One region of the Nitrospira sp. KM1 genome, then DNA from elsewhere that is predicted to be linked to it. Evidence: riboswitches for the same ligand, from Rfam matches in the RefSeq annotation. Region 1 holds a riboswitch; the other holds the start of a gene.
What was found. A riboswitch is a leader RNA that binds a small molecule or an ion and turns the genes downstream of it on or off. The one in region 1 is predicted to bind cobalamin.
Positions count from the first base shown of each region.

Region 1 (4,215 bases):
AAGCCCCTCAGTTTCAGATCGGAGACCAGATACCGGTTGACCTGCAGGAAATCACCGGACAAGGTTTCCCGCTTAAATAGGTTGGACACTTGCGGCTCGATGCACTCATAGCAACCGGCAATAGATGCAATCGTCGCGGTCGGTGCGACCGCTATAAGAAGAGAATGCCGCAAACCGTGTGTGCGGATACGAGCTCGCAAGGCTTCCCACCGTTCCGGCTCGGAAGGGGAGACACTCCAAGCATCGAACTGGAGCTGACCATCTGCGGCACGCGTTTCGTCGAAGGCAGGATGACGACCCTTGGTCATCGCCAGATCCATCGAGGTCGACAGGGCATGAAAATAGATGTCCTCGGCGATGCGACAAGACAATCGCCTTGCTTCTGCGCTGTCGAACGGCAGCCGCAACTGAAAGAACACGTCCTGCAGGCCCATCACGCCGAGGCCGACCGGCCGCCAGCGAAAATTTGAAGCCTGGGCCGCAGGAATCGGATAGAAATTCAGATCGATGACGCGATCGAGTTGATGGACCGCCGTCCGAACGGTCTGCGCCAGCTTGGTGAAGTCGAACGATACCGTCCCGCCAGGCTCGGTGAAGAGGTGCCGAGACAGATTGATGGACCCGAGGTTGCAGACCGCGGTTTCGTTTTGGGAGGTGACTTCGAGAATTTCCGTACAGAGGTTCGACAAATGGACCGTGCGCCCGGATCTCGCGGTCTGATTACAGGTCCGATTGGATGTGTCCTTGAACGTCATCCATCCGTTTCCAGTCTGTGCAAGGGTGCGCATCATCCGCGCGTACAATGTGCGCGCCTTCACTGCCTTGACGGCCTGTCCATCGCGTTCAGCCTGCTCGTAGGCCTGCACGAAAGCGTCTCCGTACAAATCGGGGAGTTCAGGGACGTCTTTCGGATCGAACAGGCTCCAATCTGCATCCTGTTCCACGCGTTCCATGAACAGATCCGGAATCCAGTTTGCGAGATTCAGATTGTGAGTGCGAGCAGCCTCGTCACCGGTGTTATCGCGCAGCTCGAGAAATTCTTCGACGTCGGCGTGCCATGGTTCAAGATAGACGCAGCAAGCTCCCTTGCGTTTTCCTCCTTGATTGACCGCCGCCACGGAGGCGTCGAGCGTCTTCAGCCAGGGAATGATTCCGCTGGAATTGCCGTTCGTGCTCTCGATGAGCGAACCGCGGGAGCGGACGCGATGATAGGCCAGGCCGATACCGCCGGAAAATTTCGACAGCATGGCCACGTCTGTGTATCGCTGGTAAATCTGTTCCAGAGCATCTTCCGGCGAATCGAGAAGGAAACAGCTGGACAATTGCTCATGCCGCGTTCCGGCGTTGAAGAGGGTGGGAGAGCTCGGCAGATATTCCAGGACGGACATCAGCCGGTACAATTCCAGGGCATCGGAGACCGTTTCAGACAGTGCGCAGGCAATACGCAAGAAAAAGTGTTGGGCAGTCTCGATGACTTGCCGGCTGATCGGATGTTTGAGCAGATAGCGGTCGTAGATGGTGCGCAGGCCGAAGTATTCGAACTCCCGATCCCGCGCCGGCGTGATCGCATCATTCAACTTACGGGCGTTTTGAGAAACGAACGCCGCGAGGCGACCATTGATGAGTCCAAGGCGTTGCCCTTCTGCAATGGATTGCGTAAAGGCGTGGATCTCCTGATTGCGGACTTCCTTATCGATGTAGGTCGAGAGCAGCCGTGCGGCCAATTTGGAATATTGCGGCTCTTCTACAATGAGCCCTGCGGCCGTTTGAATCGAGAGACGGTCGAGTTCCCTGGTCGTCGCGCCATCGTAGAGTCCGCTGATCGTCTTGGTAGCAATTCGTAGCGGATCGATATCCGTCAAACCGGTGCAACAGCGTTCGACAGCGCGAACGATCTTCATTACATCGACGGCCTCCATCGAACCGTTGCGTTTGCGCACACGCATCGTTGAAGGAGACGAGGATGTTCCGCTGTCATTGGCCCGGTGCGCTGAGGCTGCAGGAGAAACGGATTGGGGATCTACCTGCTGGGCGGGATCGTTGGCCATAATGCCTCCTCGTTCGGTGGTTGCGCAAAGGATGTACCCTTGCGGGTTGACCGTGAGGAGCCGACATCAGCTAACACTGCCCTTTGAGACGACGCCAGGGCGTGTAAAGCCGACCTTCACCCCCACGGGTGACGGGAAGCTATGAAAGGGGATGGTCGTGAACCGAGGACGGAGGAAGGAAAGAGATCCGTACCAGCTCAGACCCATGGCCCTCCCACGAGGCTTCCAGGTCAAACCGACATCGGTTGTCTCTCCAATGTCAGATGCTGGCAGGTCTTCGGGCTTGCGAGCGTGTCGGCGTATGCCGCGTTCCTACTCTCCACCGCTTCCCAACTCTGACGAGTCAGTGCGAAGGTGGAGTCGTTCTCGCTTACCGCTGCGGGGCAGCCCCGGATTCACACCGGGTTCCCTCTTCGTCTCCGAGTATTTCGGAGAACCAGCACGGGGCGGGAGTCTATAGTCGATTCCGAGCGATGTCAAGACATACTCCGCGCTGTTTGTGTCTCAATGGTTACGTTGGAATGTCGCGTACACCATCATGAGCTTGGTTTTGCGAGTGGTAGGAAAGTTTGACGACGTCACCGTCCTTTACGATCGAGTGTTCCGATCCGATCCGTCTGTTCACAATAATGACGACTTCACGATCGATCACGAATGGGAGGAGCGCCCCCAGTCGAGGGGGATGATCTTCGATCAATTTTTTCACGGTGGTGGGCAGTGATGTCTCAATGTCCAGTTCATGCTCATCCAGTGCGGTTCGTAACGTCAGTCCAAATATTAAGACTTTAATCATGAGGCCTCGGATGCTTTCGGTAATGGTTGCACTGGCGCGATTCTCTCATGAGCCTTTGTGAATAATCGGATCGAGATTGAAGGCGATGCTGATACGAGGAGCATTCCCCGTATACCGCGTGACTGCGTGAAACAGCCAGCCGGGAAACAGCAGGCATTGGCCGGCTGAGGGGGTAAACGAGACACTCGCTCCTGCGTCATGGAGCTCTGGCACGCTGTATCGGAGATATGGGGCTAGCATGCGCGGCAGACATCCTCGCGGATCATAGAGTTGCAATTCTCCGCCATTTGCTCCCTGTGAGACGTCGCCCACGTCGATGTAATACACGCCGGACCAAAAACTGCCGGGATGTGGGTGGCAAGCATTGCTGCCTCCCTTCCGCTGTACATTGGCCCACAATTCGGCTACTCGCCACTCGGGTTGCCGCGCGTGGAGACTCGATCGTTCTGACAACTCTGTCATGCACGTGGCGACTTGGGTGACCTGACCAAGGAGAAGCTCAAGCGGATCGGCAGCCCATTCCAGCATGGAGAGATCATGAGGAGACGACCATCCGACAACCTCGTCGTCTGAATAACTCGGTTGAGAGGTTTCTCGTTCGAGGATAAGACGAGAAAGCTCGGCGTTGATGCGACGGTGGTCCACAACGGTAAACACCAGCAGCGGCGTGGCAAAGAGTGGTCTGATGGAGATTTCGTTTTCAGGCGTCACATTGCCGACCGATCCCGTGGTCCATCGAGGTTCCCGGACGAGGAGAGGATCAGCCGAAATGTGTGTGGATTTCGGACCGACCTGCATCCCCGCGGATAACGAGAATCCTTGTGAAGGGGATGTGGTCGTGAACTTAGAACGGAAGAGAAGAGACGAGTCCGTACCAGCTCAGACCCACGGCCCTCCCACGAGGCATCAAGGTCTAACAGGCACCGGTTGTCTCTCCGGAGCCGGATGCTGGCAGGTCTTCGGGCTTGCGAGCGTGTCGGCGTATGCCGCGTTCCTACTCTCCACCGCTTCCCAACTCTGACGAGTCAGTGCGAAGGTGGAGTCGTTCTCGCTTACCGCTGCGGGGCAGCCCCGGATTTGCACCGGGTTCCCTCTTTATTCTCTGAACGATCTCAGAGACCAGCAACGGGGCGGAGTCTATATTTCTGAACCAATTCAAGTCAAGGACATGAATGGCTGAACTGATAGCGATCATCATTAAATCAGTGAGAGAGCCCTCACACGAAAAACTGTTCGCGATCCAAGCCATGAAAACACGGGCGAAGGAATTCGGCGGCTCATCGAGCCGTGTCGATCTTGCCTGATGACTCACTCGTCGTCCGCTCATAGACCAGCGCGATGCGCTGGAATCTGGCAGAGAAGATGGAGATTGGT
Region 1 is NZ_AP022671.1:521,378-525,592, forward strand. It holds gene W02_RS02420 (ribonucleoside-diphosphate reductase subunit alpha) at 1-1,946, opposite strand, end outside; cobalamin riboswitch at 2,299-2,504, opposite strand; gene W02_RS02425 (MoaD/ThiS family protein) at 2,560-2,841, opposite strand; gene W02_RS02430 (2OG-Fe(II) oxygenase family protein) at 2,887-3,552, opposite strand; cobalamin riboswitch at 3,774-3,980, opposite strand; gene W02_RS21720 (hypothetical protein) at 4,014-4,145, shown strand.

Region 2 (4,215 bases), 300 kb from region 1:
GTCGAAATTGATCCGTACCCCGCCGAATATCGATTTGATGGGCGTTCCGAAATACAAGACTTCTTCATACCGGCGGCCAAAAATATTGTCGGCTCTTCCATAGATTTGGACGGACTTACTGACGTCATAGGTGGCCGACGCATTCCAGACATAAAAAGACGAAATCGGTTGATCATTAAATGTATCATTGAACCGCTGCCCAATATATCGGCCCTCGAGATTGGCTCTGAACGATTCGACAGGCTGATAGCTGACTATGGTTGACCATTGATGGAGCGGCCATTTGGGCAGCCGGGTGTTCGCATTATCAGTCAGATTTTCGGTGTTCGTATACGTGTATTGGAACTGCACGTCCAGGCTCTTGATCCAAGGACGGTCACGAACCACTTGGATCTTGGCACTTGCTTCAAGTCCATCCGCCCTAGCTGCTCCGATATTCTGAGCACAAAACCCAAACCCTCCCGGTGGACATCCGGCTGGATCAAACACCGACAGGATCAGATTTTGATACCGGGTCCAAAAGTACCCGGCGCTTAACAGTACCCGGTCATTAAACAACGATTGATCGAGTGCAATATCTAGACCTTTGCTTTTCTCCGGTTTCAAATTTGGATTGCCGAAGTCGGGAAAGAATAGCTGATTGATCGTCGGAGCACGGAAGCCAGTTCCATAGCTGCCGCGCAACTTGGTTCCGGTTTCTTTGACTAGATAACCAGCTGTGACACGGTATGTAGTCGCACTTCCAAATACATTGTATTCGTCTTGCCGAATCCCTGCTGTTCCAAACAGACGGTCCCATAAATTGAGTTTGGCTTCGGCAAATCCTGCATTACTGCTCACGCCTTTGTTAGGAATGAGGCTTGTACCGTTCAGAGTATCGACAAATTCTCCAAGCTGCTCGCGAAATTGGTACCCCGCCGTCAACATTACCGGCTTGGCAACCTGAAAATCATGCTGCCACTCGATTCGATTACTGGTGGTGCTGATCTCGGAGTTGAAGGCAAACGGAGTATCCTCAAACCCAGTGACCAGATTACGCTGAAGCGTTCCAGAGCTCGTCACCAGATTATCGGTTGCTCGTGCCAACGTCAGCTTTTGCGACCACCAGTCCGTGATCGGTTGCATATATGAGCCGGAAAAGACATGCTGCTTGCTTTGCGTTTTTGCGCCAAGCACGTCGGCAGGATCAGTGAATGCGAATCCATCTAAGTTCGTAATTCCATCCATCCAACGAAAATTAAAATCCAGTCGTCCGTCTTTCGGAAGATCGACTCCCAACCTGACTGAACCCTGCCAGTTATGAAACCCGTCCCGTTCACTTGCACCGCGTCTGTAATTGATGGCGGAAAAGCTGGCTGTATCCCACCGAGTGAGGGATGCGGCTACATCGACCGGTCCCTTCTTTCCCGAAACGGTGGCCCCTTCGCGAATCGTATTAAACGATCCGTACTCTGCAAAGCCCGAGACGTTCGGCGTCTCTCGTCCACGTTTCGTTGTGATATTGATCACGCCGCCCATGGCATCCGAACCCCACATCATGCCTTGACTGCCCCGCAGGATTTCGATGCGTTCAATGTTGTCGCTCGTCAAATTGGCAAAATCATAGGTGCCCAGTGTGGCACTGTTGACGATGGCGCCGTCGATCAGAACGAGCGTCTGCTCCGGTGTTCCTCCCCGCATCCGCACATCCACATTCGTTCCCGGTCCGCCGCTTTGAAATACGGCCATCCCTTGCGCCCATCGTAACGCCTCAGCCACGGTTCTGACCTTGCGCTGTTGCATTTGTTCGCCGGAGATCACTTCGACGGCGCTCGTAACTTCTCTTATGGGAGTTTCCGTTTTTGTGGCACTGACGACCACTTCCTGAGTTTCTATGACTTCGGATGACTCGGCCATCGCAACTTCTTGCGCACGGACGGTCTGAACGGGAACCGCGAGGCCGATCACAAGAATCAGCACACGAATGACAAGGCAGACGGAAACCTGACACATGGAAACCTCCCTTTGGCTCGAAGGGTGTTGATGCGCTCCGTCGGTCGGGTCTCCTGACTCGCGGATCGATGCTTCTCTGCGCCTTCCCATCCTCTTGCGAGATCGGCTGAGAGCACGCCGCACCGGCGTGACCAGCCGATGCGACGGACCACTCGGTTCCGTCGTCACATTTCTAGACAGTGGCGTTCGTGCAGAGTCGCTCCCCGCTTACAGTGGCGGCACCGTGATGGTTTTTCACCATCTTCCCCGTCACCGACGGCGTTGGTCTGACAATCCCTCCTCAATATCCCATGCCCTGATCGGAATGACGGGTGGCCGGGCACGAACCTTCCCGTCTTTTCTTCTATCAACTCGAACTCTGAGCGGATCGATCTCCCGGTAATGTAATCCGTGGAAGTCCAGATTCCGGATGCCGGTCGATCAGGACATCGCAACTATAAACCTGGCGCAAGACATCGGCCCGCATGACGTGTTCCGGCGAGCCCAAAGCTTGGATAGCCCCGTCTTTCATTACCGCAACTCTATCGCAGGACTGACTGGCGATATTCAGATCGTGCGAGACCAAGACAATCGTCATGCTGCTGTCGCGTTTCAGCCTGCGCAGGAGCGCGCACATCTCAACCTGATGCTGCAGATCCAGAAATGCGGTCGGTTCGTCCAATAACAGGATCTTCGTATCTTGAGCGAGCGCGCGGGCGATGATGACACGTTGCCGCTCGCCGCCCGAGAGCTCCGTGACGGCTCGTCCGGCAAGCCCCCAGACATCCATGGTCTCCATTGCCTGTTGCGCGATCGCTCGATCGTCTCGGCGGTCCCAGCCAAATCCCATGTCCCAGTAGGAATGATGGCGATGCGGAAATCGCCCCATGAGAACTGTTTCGGCTACGGTAAACGGAAATGACAAATCGGATTCTTGGGGCACGAATGCCACGGACCGTGCAACCTTATCCGGAGTCAAATCCCACAAAGAGTGTCCAAATAATTCGATGGAACCCTTCGAGGGTCTGGCAATCCTCGCGAATAGTTTGAGCAGAGATGTCTTTCCGGACCCGTTGGGCCCGACGATTCCCAGGATTTGACCTGACTCGACATGGAAATTGACGTTTCGGATGATCCAGGGTGAAGCGGCCTGGTCTTGTTTCCCATAGCGGAAATGCAAGCCGCGAACGTCGAACGCATGCGGGACCGATCCCTGTGACTCGTTCTCTGCCGGCAAATTCATCTCGACGGAGGCGTTCACGACATGCGGTCCTTTCTCCAGACCAACAAATAGACGAAAAACGGACCACCGGCCAATGCCGTCACAATTCCCACCGGTAGTTCCGACGGCGCCGCGTACGTTCGGGCAAGTGTGTCGGCAACCGTCAGAAATGCGCCTCCGATCAAGACTGAAGCAGGCATAAGGAGACGGTGATCCGCACCAAACACCATACGCACGGCGTGGGGAATCACCATGCCAATGAAGCCAATCATGCCGCTGAAGGACACGACGGCGCCGGTCATCAAGGCCGATAGGAGAAGAAGATTCCGTTTCACCCGCTCGGTATCAATGCCCAGAGACCGCGCCGCATCCTCGCCGAACGCCATCAGGTTCAGCACGCCGACGTGTCTCAGCAAGAGAAATAGACCCAGCAGCACATACAAAGAAAAGACCGACAATGCGGGAAGAGCTGGAGCCGTCAGCGACCCCATGAGCCAGGCCATCATCCCGAACGAACGATTCGGATCCAGGATCGAGGTGATGAACATGATGAGTGCCGAGAAGATCGCATTCAAGATGACGCCGGCCAGGAGGACGCTGTGGATGGGGAGACGGTCATAACTCACCGCCATACGATAGATCACGGCCAACGCCATGAGGCTTCCCAAAAATCCGCATAGCGGCAACGCCGATACCGACAGTATCGTCGTACCCACGCCGAAAAGGACGGCCACCGACACGCCGAGCGCCGCTCCACTCGACACCCCGAGCACGTAGGGATCTGCCAATGCATTGCGCAGCAATGCCTGCAATGTGACGCCGATCGCGGCCAGGCTCGCTCCTGCCAAAAATCCCAACAACACCCTGGGAAGGCGCACCTGCATCAGAATGGTGGCGGTCACATCGGAATCGGCCGTCCCGGGGAAGCTTGTGATCGTCCGCCAGATGATTCCGAACATTTCGCCCAATCCGATGTATTGCGTACCGAACTGAAGGCATAACACCACTGTCGCCACCGATAC
Region 2 is NZ_AP022671.1:824,641-828,855, forward strand. It holds gene W02_RS03830 (TonB-dependent siderophore receptor) at 1-1,992, opposite strand, end outside; cobalamin riboswitch at 2,018-2,281, opposite strand; gene W02_RS03835 (ABC transporter ATP-binding protein) at 2,339-3,232, opposite strand; gene W02_RS03840 (iron ABC transporter permease) at 3,229-4,215, opposite strand, start outside.
Region 2: it holds a riboswitch for cobalamin, as region 1 does, so the genes downstream of both, W02_RS03830 (TonB-dependent siderophore receptor) here and W02_RS02420 (ribonucleoside-diphosphate reductase subunit alpha) in region 1, are expected to answer to the same signal.